DNA from 2 places in the Halotolerantifilum yawarlongkerapense genome. Region 2 is predicted to be linked to the other one. Evidence: riboswitches for the same ligand, from Rfam matches in the RefSeq annotation. Region 2 holds a riboswitch; the other holds the start of a gene.
What was found. A riboswitch is a leader RNA that binds a small molecule or an ion and turns the genes downstream of it on or off. The one in region 2 is predicted to bind S-adenosylmethionine.

Region 1: another riboswitch for S-adenosylmethionine. It lies ahead of metK (methionine adenosyltransferase); the one in region 2 lies ahead of ACULM0_RS06275 (O-acetylhomoserine aminocarboxypropyltransferase/cysteine synthase family protein).

What each region holds. Positions count from the first base shown of each region.
Region 1 covers NZ_CP199719.1:1,531,288-1,539,168, forward strand. Annotated here, with positions in the region: gene ACULM0_RS07430 (NAD/NADP octopine/nopaline dehydrogenase family protein) at 1-810, shown strand, start outside; gene nhaC (Na+/H+ antiporter NhaC) at 812-2,224, shown strand; gene metK (methionine adenosyltransferase) at 2,342-3,526, opposite strand; SAM riboswitch class I at 3,614-3,723, opposite strand; gene ACULM0_RS07445 (two-component system sensor histidine kinase NtrB) at 3,834-5,195, opposite strand; gene ACULM0_RS07450 (response regulator) at 5,198-5,566, opposite strand; gene ACULM0_RS07455 (PAS domain-containing protein) at 5,601-7,058, opposite strand; gene ACULM0_RS07460 (LytR/AlgR family response regulator transcription factor) at 7,337-7,881, opposite strand, start outside.
Region 2 covers NZ_CP199719.1:1,276,543-1,284,423, reverse strand. Annotated here, with positions in the region: gene ACULM0_RS06285 (PAS domain S-box protein) at 1-1,636, shown strand, start outside; gene metA (homoserine O-acetyltransferase MetA) at 1,694-2,602, opposite strand; gene ACULM0_RS06275 (O-acetylhomoserine aminocarboxypropyltransferase/cysteine synthase family protein) at 2,607-3,902, opposite strand; SAM riboswitch class I at 3,982-4,085, opposite strand; gene ilvB (biosynthetic-type acetolactate synthase large subunit) at 4,601-6,283, shown strand; gene ilvN (acetolactate synthase small subunit) at 6,280-6,783, shown strand; gene ACULM0_RS06260 (2-isopropylmalate synthase) at 6,780-7,881, shown strand, end outside.

The sequences.
Region 1 (7,881 bases), 250 kb from region 2:
CCGAATCAGGTCTATATCGTCTGCCCCGGTTCCTTCGGAGGCGCCCTGATCACGAAAAAAATCTTCGGCGATCACCCCAAAGCCTCACAAGTCTTGATCGGGGAAACATCGACGCTCCCCTATGCCTCTCGGATTCTACCTTCGGGCGGCGTCAAGATTTTCCTAAAACTCAGGGGCGGTCTCTACCTCTCCACCATTCCCAGTGGCGACCTCGACAAAGCGCTCAAACTCTTCCAAGCGGTCTATCCCCATACGGAAGGCGCAAAGAATGTCTTTCAGACCATGCTCCAGAACTCGAACCCCGTCCTCCATCCCTCGATCACACTGATGAATGCCGCTCTGATCGAACGGACCAACGGCGACTTCCTTTTCTACGAGGAGGGCATTACACCGGGTGTGGCCAATCTCATGGCTGCCGTCGATCGCGAGCGCCTGATGATTGCAGAAAAGCTCGGCGTCACGATTCTACCGGACAACGAGCTCGGCGTACTCCAGGGCTATATGGAAGAAGCCACCTACCACGAAGGCTACACCAAAGCTCCGGGCTTCCAGGGGATCAAGGCGCAATCCGCCCTCGACCACCGCTATCTCAATGAAGATGTCGGCTACGGTCTGGTCTTCATGTCCCACATGGCCGACCAACTGGGGATAAAAACCCCGCTGATCGACTCCGTGATCGCTGTAGCCTCTGCTGTCCGACAGAAAGACTACCGATTCGAGGCCGTGCGTACCATGGCCACCATCGGGATCACGGTCAACGAGGTCTTGGATGAAAAATTTGAAGCTCTCTACCAGAAAGAGGTGAACTAATATGGATCGATCTTTACCTAGCTTGAATGCATCCCTGGCTATCTTGCTCTTCATGATCGTGGGTATGTCCACAGGTGTTTTCCTCCTGAGCATCCCCATCCATATCACCCTGCTCCTGGTCACCTCTTTTGCGATTTTGGTCCTGATGCTCGGTGGTGCCAAATGGGAGGCCATCATGTCGTCCATCGAAGAAGCCGGAAAGCTGGCCCTCCCTCCGCTCCTGATCCTTTACATCATCGGTACCCTGATCGGAACGTGGATCGCCAGCGGTACCGTGCCCCTGATCATCTACTGGGGCTTGAAGCTGATCAACCCTTCTATGTTCTTGGTCACCTCAACGATCATCGCAGCCATTGTGGCCCTGGCCACCGGTAGCTCTTGGTCCACCGCCGGTACGGTGGGTGTGGCGCTCATGGGCGTCGGCGCTGGTCTCAGTGTGGACCCTGCCATGACGGCAGGTGCCATCATCTCCGGTGCCTACCTGGGCGACAAAATGTCACCCCTCTCCGATACCACGAACCTCGCACCAGCCGTGGCAGAGGGTGATCTCTTCGACCACATCAAATCCATGATGTACACCACGGTACCCGGATTTGCTATCACCCTGGTGATCTTTGGTGCCCTGGGGATGAACTACGGTGGTACGGTCAACACCGCTTCCATCGATGCCATCCTCCAGGTGATCGAGCAGAACTTCAACCTCAGTATACTCACGCTCATCCCACCGGCCATCATCTTAACGGCCGCTATCAAAAAGGTCCCTTCCCTGATCACGCTGGTGAGCGCCACTCTGGCCGCGGCGGTCTTGGCCATCTTCCTTCAGGGAGAATCCGTCACATCCATCGCCGGCATCTTGAATAGCGGTTACGCCTCTGCCAGCGGTATCGATGAAATCGACACCCTCCTGAGCCGCGGGGGGCTCCAGAGCATGAACTGGACGGCCAGCCTCGCCATGCTCGGCATCACGCTGGGCTCTGTACTGGAGAAGAACGGCGTCCTGGAAGTGCTCCTCGGTCAAGTGGTCCGCCTCACCAAATCCATCGGTGGACTCGTCACCTCCGTCGTGCTCAGTGCCATCGGCCTCAATATGATCACGGCCAGCCAGTACACGAGCCTCGTGATCACGGGCCGCATGTTCGTCGGGGAGTACAAGAAACGCGATCTCCTACCCCAGACCCTTTCGAGGACTCTCGAGGACTCGGCCACGCTGACCTCGCCCCTTGTACCGTGGAACACCTGCGGCGTCTTCATGGCGGGTACCCTGGGCGTCAGTACCCTGGCCTACGCGCCCTATGCCATCCTTTGTTGGGTGGTCCCGATCATCTCGATCGTTTACGGACACCTGAACAAGTTCCAGTGGAAGACCGGCGAGATCGAGAGTGCGAAAGTCTACGCTGTCACCGCAGAGAGTTAAGACAAGATCAAACGGCCCCGGATCCTAGTTTTCTAGGATCCGGGGCCGTTCTCTTACCGCTAAAAAGGCACTTTCGTCGTTGCCTCGCTGATACTGCTTTTATTGTTTTGGGTCCGTTTACAGACCCGCTTCTTCCTTCAGGAGAGCAGCCTTGTCCGTGCGCTCCCAAGGCAGATCGATGTCCGTTCTACCGAAGTGACCGTAGGCGGCCGTCTGACGGTAGATTGGGGCGCGGAGGCCCAGCGTATCGATGATCGCAGCGGGGCGCAGGTCGAAGTGCTTGCGCACGAGCGTCTCGATCAGGTCTTCGTCCACCTTGTTGGTGCCGAAGGTTTCCACCAGGATGGAAACGGGCTCTGCCTTACCGATGGCGTAGGCCAGCTCCAGTTCGCACTTGTCGGCCAGCCCAGCGGCCACGACGTTCTTCGCCACGTAGCGGGCTGCGTAAGCAGCCGAACGGTCTACCTTCGTCGGATCTTTCCCGCTGAAGGCTCCGCCGCCGTGACGCGAGTATCCACCGTAGGTATCCACGATGATCTTGCGGCCCGTCAGGCCAGCATCACCCTGGGGGCCTCCGATGACGAATCGGCCCGTGGGGTTGATGTAGTACTTGGTCTCCGCATCCAGTAGGTCCTCAGGAACAATGGCCTTCACCACGTGCTCGATCAAGTCGGCCTCGATCGTAGCAAGGGCTACGTCCTCGCGGTGCTGGGTGCTGATGACCACCGCGTCCACGCGGTAGGGCTTGTCGTCGCGGTACTCTACCGTCACCTGGGTCTTGCCATCGGGGCGCAGGTAATCCAAGATACCTTCCTTGCGTACATCGGCCAGACGCTTGGCCATCTTGTGGGCCAGGCTGATGGGCAAGGGCATAAGCTCTTCCGTCTCGTTACAGGCGAAGCCGAACATCAGACCCTGGTCACCGGCACCGATGAGCTCGTACTTGTCCTGTACACCGCTGCGGTGCTCTAGGGACTCGTTGACGCCCATGGCGATGTCCGCAGACTGTTCGTCGATGGCCGTGAGCACGGCACAGGTTTCACTGTCGAATCCATATTTTGCACGGGTGTAACCGATCTCGCGAACGGTCTGTCTCACGACCTTGGGGATGTCTACATAGCAGTCGGTCGTGATTTCGCCGGCGATGAGCACGAGTCCAGTGGTCACACTCGTCTCACAGGCCACGCGGGCCTCGGGGTCTTGCATGAAGATGGCGTCCAGAATCGCATCGGAAATCTGGTCGCACATCTTGTCTGGGTGTCCCTCGGTTACTGATTCCGAGGTAAAAAGTCTTTTTTTCACAGTCGATACACCTCCAAAAGGGTTAGCTGAATAGGAAAAACTCCCGTTCTGGCATAAGCGCGCGAGAAGAGAGTCGGTTCTTTCGTCTCCTTATCTTCCAGGCATCCAGAGCGCCTGTAGGACTTAGCACCTTACCCTCTTTCAGGCAGGTTGCCGGACTTCGCGGGGCCTAATCCCTCCGTCTCTCGCAATAAGGTTATGTTGTTTTGCAGTTTGTACTATACCACAGGAAAATACCGTTAGCAAGAATTTTTCTTAGGAATACTAGATTTTTTTGTCCGCGTGACCACGTCTTCCCCAAAAGCCCTTAGCGGGGGAGACAGATCGTCACCGTTGTTCCCTGGTTTTGGTCGCTCGTCACATCGATCTGCCCGCCCATCTCTTTTTCCACCAGGTGGCGGGTCACGTGGAGGCCCAGGCCCATTCGGTGCGTCCCTTCCTTCGTGGTGTAAAAGGGATCGAAGACCCTGGCTAGGTCCCCTTGGGGGATACCCACCCCATCGTCTCGAATCCGGACCGCCAGGTCCTCATCCTCTCTCACCTCGATGGTCAGGGTCCCGCCTTCCTCTTTTTTTCCGATGGCCTCCAGTCCATTCTCGATCACTTGGAACAGGATCCGGTTCATCGGCACCTCCCTACAGGTGAAGGGAGTCACCTCATCCATGTCCACCTTTACCATCACTTGATCACCGATCAGGGGCGACAGCAGGGACAAGACCCGGTCTAGGGCTTCCCCGAGGTTGTAAGGGGTATTCCCTTCTTCCCTTTCTCCTTCCGTGTAGGAGGTGAAGGACCGGATCACCCCTTCCACATAGCCGAGAGCGCGGTCGATCTCAGACAGGAGGGACTGCGCCTTTCTTTCTCCAACCCTGTCTTTCTCCTCTTGCAGGGTCTCCAGCCTATCGCGTAAGACCTGCAGTGGAATCGCCAGCTCGTGGGACAAGCCCGCCGCGAGATCGCCGACTTCCTCCAGTCCCTCCTGGTCCCGAAGGGCCGTCTGGGTCCTCTCCAGTTCCGAAAGCACATCCGCTAGGTGCCGGTTCTTTAGGATCAGGGTCTCCTCGATTTTTTTCTGCAGGGCGATATCCGTTTTGTAGGCCACGTAGACCGTCTCATCGGCGAGATCGAGCGGCAAAATCCGAGCACGCTCCCAAAAAAGCGATCCGTCCCTGCGCTTGTTGTGGAACTCACCGAGCCAGGGACGGCCCGCCTTGATCTCCTGCCACATCTCTTGGTAAAAGGCGTCGGACTGCTCGCCCGAACGCAGGATGTTGGGATTTTCGCCGATGACCTCCACCAGCTGGTAGCCCGTCATCTTTTCAAAATGGTAATTCACATATCGGATGTGCCCGCGTTCATCGGTGACCAGAATGCTGTTCTCACCGTAATCCGCGATTTTCTTGAAGAGCTCCCGCTCCTTCTCCACCAGGGCCAGGGACAACTGATCGGCCAGGAGCTCGGCGAGCAGGGCGTACTTGTCCTTCATCTCGTGTAGCACCAGTTCCACGCGACCCCGACCGCCCCTCACCATCTCGTTGATCCGGTGGTGTTCCGTCTCCTTCTGGTAGGCCCGATCGATGGCGACTCCCAGTTCCGGGCAGGTCACGGCGATGTGAATCAAATCCTGGTCTTTGTAGGCCTCGATGATTCTCTTGATCTTTTCTTCCATGGCTAGGCCCGCCCTCCTTTTTGCTTTACACGGCGCGTGATGAAATCGATGAGCGTTGCGTCCGTCTGGTGCTTCAGGAGGAAATGATCGGCCCCCATGACCTTGGCGACGCTCTCGTGGGTGGGATCATCCTCTCCGGCGTAGACGACCAGCTCCGCCTGGGGCAGGGCCACCTTCATTTCGATCAGCATCTCGTAGACGGCTTTACCCGTCATCTCGTGATCGAGGACGCAGAGATCAAAGGACTCCTCCAGGTAATTGAGCGCCGAGTTCCCGCTATCCACCGCGACGCACTGCGTCACCGCCGGTGCGATTTGTTCCTGCAGCCGCTCCCGGCGCTCCGTCTCCCTCTCTATGATCAGTACTCTCATGCTCTAGGCTCCTCTCCCGGGAGAAAAATCTCCCTTACTCCTCCCGCACTTCGCCCTCCCAGTTGGGCTGGGCGCTGGCTCCAGACAGTAGCAACACGAACAGCGAAGTTTCGCCCTCGTTGTTCTCTATGCGGTAGATCCGCACCCAGAGGGAGGTGTCGGGACCTCCCCCCAGGATCGGTCGGGCTTCTCCCCGCCATCGCCCATCTGTCTCCAGACACGCGAGCGCTTCCTCCCTTTCTCCCTCGGCCACAAGCATCTTGAAATCCATCTGTTCCTTGAGACCCACACCCCAGACATTCCGCTGGAAGGGTCGGTTGGACCACTGGATGATGCCCTCGCTATCGGCGATGGCAAAACCCTCGTCCGTACGCGTGAAGCATCGTTCGAGCAGCTGCCGCTCCGAGTCCTCGGCCTCGTCGCTCCGGTCGCGATAGATCACGTGGGTACCCACCAGTTCCTCACCCCAACGCACGGGCGTCAGGATCATGTGGCACAGGTGATCGTTCCCTAGATGGTCTCTTCGGATCACGTCCCGTTCGAGTGTCTCGCCGAAGGCCAGGAGGTCGCGGTAACGCCGCGCCTCCTCACGGTGCTCCGTGGGGATCACCAGCTCCATGATCGAACGCCCCACCACCTCTCCTGCTTCATAGTGGAAAAAGCGGTGGAAAGCTTGATTGGCCACGAGTACCCGTTCATCGGTGGTGACCACACACTGGGCCTCGTGTCCTTTGAAGAAGATCTGCTCAAAGAGAGAGGCTTCTATCGTTAGATTTGACTTCTGCTGCTCCTCCCGCGGTCGCACCAGGGAGTACAGCGCCTTCTTTCCCATGTAATCGATGGGACCACTGATCACACGGACCTCACGTGAGGTCCCGTCCGCCAGACGGTGGTAAAATTCGAAATGCCGCCGCTTCTGCGATGCGGCCTTCTGCATCTCGGCGCGCACCTCCGCCCGCGAGAGGGTATTGATCGTTGCGATCGAACGGTCTGTGAGCTCTTCCTCGGTGTAACCGTAGAAGGCACAGGCCCCCTCACTGGCGTACAGGATCTGACCATCCTCCGGATCGATGATCAGGATAATGGCCTCCTGATCGCCGTAAAACTCCCCGTAAAAATCCGACGTGCTCTCGGCCCGTTGGATCCAGTCCGATAGGTCCACCACGATCAACGCAAATAGACTCTCTTCATCGAGCCCCACGGGGAACACGATCACCTCCGACTCAAAGGGACTTCCATCCGTCTTCTGGTGCTTCCAATCGAAGCGGTATCCACTACCGTTTTCAGCGGGGTTCGCTTGCATACGCTTCATATAATCAGGATAGGGCGCACCCGGGGGGGTCACCGAATCGATCGATCGGCCCACCACTTGCGCTAGGTCGTCATAGCCGAAAAGATCCAAAAACGCTGCGTTGGCATAAAGAAATTTTCCACCTGAGAAAAAGGCCATGGCGTCATCAAAAGCATCGGTCTTTGCGAATAATCTTTTCACTGCTTGATCCCCCATTCTCACATACTCATCTACGTCTCTTTATTTACCCCCGCACAAAAAAAATAACCGCAGGATTCCTGCGGTTGAAGGGGTGGGATGGATGAAGACGCCATCCCAGATATGCTATGATACCCTGTCATTGGGGGGGAAGGGTAGCCTATCGGTCATTTCGGGGGAAACTTTCATCCGACGGCCAGGGCCATTCTAACATAGGTCGCCCCCCGAAATACTTCCTTTCTTCCGAACGGTCGAAAACTCATTCCGAAATGACATTTTTTTTATTTAAGCCCCAAAAGCTCCTTGAAGGCCTTCACCTGTGAACGGGATACGGGTACCTTCTCCTCTTCTCCACGCAATTTCACCAGGTAGGTATTGTTGAACCAAGGCTCCACTGCTTCGATAAAGGTGAGGTTCAAGAGGAAGCCCCGGTGCGACCGGAAAAAAAGCTTATGAGGCAACTTCTTCTCCAGGTGGTTGAGGGGATAGGCATAGGTAAAAAGGCCCTTGCGCGAATGGATCGTGGTGTGCTTGTCCACGATGCTCACGTAGGTGATCTCTTCCACGGGGAGCGGATAGTAGGTGCCCTCCTTCTCCAGGTAGAGACGGTCCATATCGTATTTCTGGTCCTCGCGCACCTGATCGACCAGGAGGCGGGTCCGCCGTAGGTAATCCGATGGTTCCTCGAGTCCGATCCGCTGGAGCGCCCGTACCAGACGGTCGCTGGAGATGGGTTTCATCAGGTAGTCGATGGCGTTGAGTTCAAAGGCCTGGATCGCATAATCATCGTAAGCCGTCGTGAAGATCACACGCGGGGGTTGTTCCC
Region 2 (7,881 bases):
TATGCGGATCGACGACTTGATTGCTCCGGAGAACTTGGAGAAAGAAAACCGAGGACTGACCGACATTCTCTTGGCGGGAGAACAGATTGCTGTGGAAGGGTACCGCAGGACCAAAGGCGATCTCATGAAGGAGTTCTCGGTGCGTGGTGTGCCGATCATCGTCGAGGGAGAAGTGGTGGGTGGTTACGGCATTTACAGTGATATCACGGCGCGAAAGATGGCTGAGCGTGAGCTGGCGACCCAGAAAATCACTTCAGAAGCATTGTTCACGAATTCTTCCGATGCGATAGTTCGTTTCGATAAGGAACACCGCATCCTGGAGATCAATGATCAGTTCACCCAGCTTTTCCAGTACGCCATAGAGGATGTGATCGCTCGGAAAATCGATGAAGTGATTATCAATCGGGCCCACCGAAAATACACTGAGAATTTGACGACGATTCTCCTGCGCGGGAACAAGATCGCAGAAGAAGGGGTACGGTACGGTAAGAATGACAAGCCTGTTGACGTTAGTATCAAAGGTGTTCCCATCATTGTAAACGGACAGGTGGTGGGTGGTTACGGTATCTACACGGATATCACGGACCGCAAGCGAACAGAGGAAGAAATCCTGTACGTGAGTTACCACGATGAGCTCACGGGTTTGTACAATCGCAGGTTTTTTGAGGAAGAATCACAACGCCTCGATGCCGAGCGGAATTATCCCATCGGAATCATCATGGCGGATGTCAACGGACTGAAGCTGACGAACGATGCCTTCGGTCATGATGCGGGGGATGAACTGCTCAAGCGCATCGGTGGGGTCCTGCGCGATCACTGCCGTTCCGATGAGATCATCGCACGGCTAGGTGGTGATGAGTTTGTGATTTTGCTGCCGCACGCGGCGGAGGAGGATCTGCTGACGATTGCGACTCGCATTCAGTTGGCGTGTCGTCATGAGACCGTGCGCTCTATTCCGCTTTCGGTTTCCACAGGATGGGCGACGAAAACACAACCGGAGGAAGCGATTTCGGACCTACTGAAACGAGCTGAGGAGAAAATGTATCGGCATAAGCTGGTAGAAAGCCCTCGGTACAAATCAGGCATCTTCAAGATGATCATGAAGCACCTTCATGAGACGACCCCGGGGGAAGAACAGCACGCCCGAAGAGTCAGTGATCTAGCCGGTCGATTGGCCGATGCACTGGGTTATGAACCCCATGTGGTGGAAGATCTGAGGCAGATTGGATGGTACCATGATATCGGTAAGATTGCCCTATCGAAGGAGACCCTGATGTGTCCCGGGGAACTGAGCGTGAAACAGTGGAGAGAAGTACAGCGTCATCCTGAGATCGGCTATCGCATCATGAACTCCGTTCACGAGATGACAGAGTTTGCAGAGATCATCCTATCTCATCATGAACGCTATGACGGAACAGGCTACCCCAAGGGGCTGACGGGGGAACGGATCCCTGTAGAAGCACGCATGATCGCCCTTTGTGATGCCTATGATGCGATGACCACTGAGCGCCCCTATCGCCCGGCAATGACCTTTGGAGAGGCGATCGAGGAGATCGAGGCCCATGCCGGTAGTCAGTTCGATCCGGATATCGCCCGGGTCTTCGTCAACCTAGTCCAGACTGAAACCCAGGAATAGAAAACTGATGCGGCGCATGTTCCGGTAAATCCAGAACATGCGCCGCATTTTTTCTCTTCAATCGAGATGAAAAGGTGTTTCTTGGTAGACGTGATAATTCAGCCAGTTGGAAAAGAGTAGGTTGGCATGAGACCGCCAACGAACGACCGGCGGTTGGTCGGGATCATCTTTCCGGTAGTAGTGTTTCGGGGGTGCGATGGATAGTCCCCTGCCCAGGTCCCGGCGGTATTCTTTATCCAGCGTATCGGGATCATACTCCAAATGACCGGTTACGTAGATCTGACGTTCGTCACGGCTCATCACAATCCCTGCGCCCACTTCTTCGGAATCGCCGAGTACCACGAGATCCTGGTGCTTATTGATTTCTTCGGTCTTTACTTCAGTGTGCCTGGAATGAGGAACGGCGAAGAGATCATCGAAACCCCTCAAAAGTGGATAGGGATGTGGATGGATGTAGTGATCGAAAACACCGAAGGCTTTCTCGGGCAGAGGATGCTTTTCAATACCATACCGATGATAGAGAGCAGCCTGAGCTCCCCAGCAGATGTGAAGGGTGGAGGTCACATGATCTCGAGCGTAATCCAAGATCTCCGTGAACTCTTGCCAGTAGTCTACCTCCGAAAAAGGGAGTGTTTCCACTGGTGCGCCTGTGATAATCATCCCGTCGAAATGACGGTGACGTATGGCTTCGAAGGCTGTGTAGAAACGAAGCAGATGCTCTCGAGAGACGTTGGTCGGTTGATAAGAAGAGGTCTGGAGAAGGGTGACCTCTACCTGCAAGGGGGTATTGCCAATCAATCGGAGCAACTGTGTTTCGGTCTCGATCTTTGTAGGCATCAAATTGAGAATCACGATCTGAAGTGGCCGGATGTCCTGGTGGATGGCCCGGCCTTCCTTCATGACGAAAATATTTTCCTCCCGGAGGGTGGTTGCGGCGGGTAGGGATTCGGGAATCACGATGGGCATGGGGTCACTCCCTTTCTGTGGTGGCGATTGCGAGCGCCTTGTCCATATCCTCCAGAATATCCTGAAGATCTTCAATGCCCACAGAGACGCGGATGAGATCCGGCAGTACACCTGAGGCCCTTTGTTCTTCTTCGGTCAATTGACGATGCGTTGTACTGGCCGGATGGCTGACCAGGGTACGGGTGTCCCCCAGGTTCGTCACATGTGTGGCCAATGCTACATTGTCGATGAAAACCTTGCTGGAGGTGGCTCCACCTTTGACTCCAAAGGTCAAGATACCCCCCACACCATCCGGCATCCACTGGGTGGCCAGGGCATGACTGTCGTGACTAGCTAGACCCGGATAACAGACCCAACTGACATCGGGATGCTTTTCAAGATGACGGGCGAGGCCCAGAGCATTCTCACAGTGTTTCTTGATTCTAAGCGGTAGTGTCTCCATACCCTGTGAGATCAGAAAAGCATTGAAGGGAGAAATGGTGGGACCGAGGTCACGCAGAAGCTGAACGCGAGCTTTGACAATATAGGCAGCGGATCCGAAGGTATCTACATAGCGCATGCCGTGATAGCTAGGATCGGGTTCCGTTAGTCCCGGGAATTTTTCTGGATCCCACTCGAAACCCCCACCGTCCACAATCACCCCTCCCATGCTGTTACCGTGTCCCCCCAGGTATTTTGTTGCGGAGTGTACAACAATATGTGCGCCCAGTTCGAGGGGGCGGCACAAGATGGGCGTCGCGAAGGTGTTATCGATGACCAGTGGGACGTTGAATTTTTCCGAGAGGGCTGAGAATTTTTTGAAATCCAGTAGATTAAGGCCCGGGTTGCCGATGGTCTCCGCAAAGAGAGCCCGCGTCTCGGGGCGAAATGCCTGCGCGATAGTCTCGAGAGAGGCATCGGGGTCCACGAAGGTCACTTCAATGCCCATTTTTGCAAAGGTGTTTGCGAAGAGACTATAGCTTCCACCGTAGAGTGTATTGGCAGCCACGATGTGTTGCCCCGAGGTACAGATATTGAGCAGCGCCAGGGTAGTGGCTGCTTGGCCAGAGGCAGTGGCCAGTGCGCCCACACCTCCTTCGAGCGCTGCGATCTTCTGTTCGAAGGCATCGTTCGTCGGGTTGTTGATCCGTGTGTAGATGTTGCCGCCCTCTTCAAGATTGAACAATCGTGCGGCGTGGTCTGCGTCCTGAAAAGCATAGGCCGTCGTCTGGTAGATGGGGGGGAGCATGGCTCCTGTAGCATCCGGTCGATAGGACCCGTGCACTGCAATGGTTGCTAGCTGTTTACTTTGAACGGTCATCTCGTTTTCCTCCTTATCACAAAAAAAGCACATCTTCCCGGCAAAAAGGAGAAGATGCGCTTGGTCAAGCACTTCGTTCCTTTCATCTGCCAGATAACTTCTGCTGGAATTAGCACCGTTTCGAACGAGTCGATGGTTGCTGAGGTGTCGTAGGGCCAGTCCCTCAACCTCTCTGGATGAAAAGCGTATTGAATTTGATGTCTATGATAACAGGTTGCAAGAAGGCTTGTCAATTCGTTTTCGAAAAATTGCGTCAAAACAAGGGCGTGCAATCGTTTTCCAGATTCAAAACGCTGCAGTGTAGTGAAATGCAAGCTTTGCGACGGTTGGCACAGGTCTTAAACACCCTGTTGAAATCTCGACATTTCCGTTGACAGGCACCAGAGGTGCTGTTAGAATATTCAGTAATTACCTCGAAAGCCAATGCGGAAGACATGAGGCACAGCGCCAGTACGTTCAACAGAGAGTCGGTCGTGGCTGAAAACCGACAACCTAGCTGGATCCTTCTCACTTCCAAGGCACCGATTTGAACACAAGCCTTCGCTTGTCATTAGATGCGGTCGGATGATCCCGTTATCGATCGAGTGATCTGAGCATTTATTCGGATCCACTGAGTTTCAAGGCTGCGAGGCCCTGAAAAAAATGGGTGGTACCGCGGGACAAACATCTCGCCCCAAAGATTGGGGCGGGGTTTTTTTATGCAAAAAAATCGAGTGAAAGGGGCGATCGATGTGGAGAAAATGACAGGTGCGATGCTGATTATCAAAAGTCTTGAAAGTGAGGGCGTCGATACGCTCTTCGGATATCCCGGTGGTGCCGTTCTTCCGCTCTATGATGCGCTGGGCGACTCGCGAATCCGGCATATCCTCGTTCGGGGGGAACAGGCGGCGGCCCACGCGGCAAACGGCTACGCCCGGAGCTCCGGGCGCCCGGGTGTTTGTCTAGCGACATCGGGCCCCGGGGCAACGAACCTGATCACAGGAATCGCCACTGCATATATGGATTCCGTACCGTTGGTGGCCATCACGGGACAGGTACCCAGGGAGCGTATCGGGTCGGATGCTTTTCAGGAAGTGGACATAACAGGAGCGACGGAACCCTTTACAAAACACAACTATCTGGTGAAAAACGTGGAGGACCTCCCACGGATCATCAAAGAGGCCTTCTACATTGCGCGAACCGGTCGACCGGGTCCTGTGTTGATCGATATCCCCACGGATGTGCAGCAGGCCACGACTGACCGTTGGCAGGCGATGCCTCTCGATCTACCCGGTTACAAACCAACCGTTGCAGGGCACCCCGGTCAAGTGAAAAAATTGGCCGAACTGTTAAACAAAAGCAAAAGACCGCTGATTATTGCCGGTGGCGGTATAGTGGCTGCAGGGGCGAAACAAGCCCTGAGAACGTTGTCCGAACAGGTGGGGATACCCGTGGCCACTACTTTCATGGGCATCGGGGCTATCGCGACGGATCATCCTTTGAGTCTGGGCATGATCGGGGGGCAGCACGGTGTTCACGCGGCCACGCTCGCTCTTGAAGAAGCCGATGTACTCCTTGTCATCGGTGCAAGGATGGCCGACCGGGCGACAGGTGCCACCGGTGGATTCGGTCACCGCGCGACCATCGCCCATGTGGATGTGGATCCGGCGGAAATCGGAAAGAATGTCAGAGTGGATTTACCGATCGTTGGCGATGCGAAGAACATTCTCGAACAGCTTCAAGCAGAGCGTATCCATCGGTCGGGTGGCGGTTGGATCGAAAAAGTCACCTCTTGGAAAAAGATCCATCATGGGGTTGGTCGTATCTCCGGGGGCGTTCATCCGATGAAGGCACTCCAGCAGATCGGACGAAGGATGCCAGCCGACACCATCGTGGTGACAGATGTGGGGCAACACCAGATGTGGGCGGGACGCTATCTCGCGATCAAGGAGGAGAGTCTGTTTCTTTCCTCCGGAGGATTGGGAACGATGGGGTACGGATTGCCTGCGGCCATCGGGGCCAAGGTGGCCAATCCCGACCGCGAGGTGATCTTGATAACCGGCGACGGATCCTTCCAAATGGCGATGGCTGAGTTGGCTACTGCCTCGGCCGAATCCGCGTCGATTAAGGTTTTTCTGTTCAACAACAATCATCTCGGGATGGTGCGTGAGCTCCAGGACCATTTTTGCGAACAAAGGCACAGACAAGTGCACTTGAAGGGGAATCCGGACTTCTCCATCATCGCTTCGGCCTATGGTTTCGAGGGGAGAAGAGTCATTGATGACCTTGCTTTTAGCGAGGCGTTACCGAACGTCTTCCGGGGAGAGCAAACGGTATTATTGGATCTCATGGTCTCTCCCGATGCAGCGGTGATCCCGAGGAAGGGAGATGAAGTGGTATGAGAACAATCCTGAGCATCAAGGTGCTCGACCACGCCGGCGTGCTATCGAGAGTCGCCGGGCTATTCAGCAGACGCGGATTCAATATCGACAGCCTAGCTGTAGGCGTTACGGAAAAACACGGAATCTCCAGAATGACGATCGTGGTCGATGGGGACGAAGCACTGATCGAGCAGATCACCAAGCAACTGAACAAGCTGATCGATGTGATCAAGGTATCGATTATTGATCACGATCCCGTCGCAAGGGAGTTGGCGCTCCTTCGTATTCATGCACCGCAGAAGAATCGGCAGGAGATCCTGAAGACACTGGAAGTGTTCCGCGCGCGTATCGTGGGCATGGATCAATCGACGGTAACAGCAGAGGTGACCGGTGAGGGGCAGAAAATCGATGCGCTACGCGATCTGATGCTCACCTATGGCATCCAGGAGATGGTGCGGACGGGAACCGTGGCCATCGACAGACGACAGCCGAAAAACCAAGAGGGGGTTGAATTGAGATGACAGATCAAATTTATATTTTTGACACAACACTTCGTGATGGGGAACAGTCACCGGGAATCAGTTTGAACGTTGAAGAAAAACTAAAGATTGCCAAACAGCTGGCGATCCTCGGTGTAGACGCTATCGAGGCGGGATTTCCCATCGCTTCGAAAGGAGACTTCGAAGGGGTCAAGGCCATCGCAAAGAGCGTCCGCGGTCCTGTGATCACCGGATTGGCCAGAGCGGTCAAGGCTGACATCGATCGTGCTTGGGAAGCACTTCAGTATGCTGAGAAGCCGAGGATCCATACTTTTATCGCGACCTCGGACATCCATATGGAGTATAAGCTCAAGATGACACCGGAGGAAGTGATCGATCGAGTCCGCGAGATGGTGGGTTACGCAAAAAGTCTCTGCGAGGATATCTCTTTCTCACCGGAAGACGGGTCACGCACGAGACCTGAGTTTCTCCACCGCGTACTAGAAACCGCTATCGAGGCGGGGGCCACGGTACTCAATATTCCGGATACCGTGGGCTACAGTACACCAGAAGAATTCGGGCGGCTGATCCAAGGGATCAAAGAGAAGGTAAAGGGAATCGACAACGTGATTTTGAGCGTTCACTGTCACAACGATCTAGGATTGGCCGTGGCCAACTCCCTCGCCGCCATCACAAATGGCGCCAGGCAGATAGAGTGTACCTTGAATGGCCTAGGCGAGCGAGCTGGTAACGCCGCACTCGAGGAAATCGTGATGGTGCTCAGGACCCGCGGAGACCATTACCCCTATCATACCCAGGTGATCACCGAGGAGATTCACCGGACGAGTGCCCTGGTCAGTCATCTGACGGGTGTTCAGATCCAACCGAACAAGGCGATCATCGGAGCCAACGCCTTCGCCCATGAATCGGGCATCCACCAGCACGGTGTCATGAGCCATAGGGAAACCTATGAGATCATGACACCGGAATCCATCGGCTTGAAAAAGAGCCAGATGGTACTCGGCAAGCACTCTGGTCGACATGCCTTCGAGGAAAAATTAAAGGACCTCGGCTATCGTGACATCGGCATGACCGTCTTGAACAGCGCCTTCGAGCGGTTCAAGGATCTTGCCGACAAAA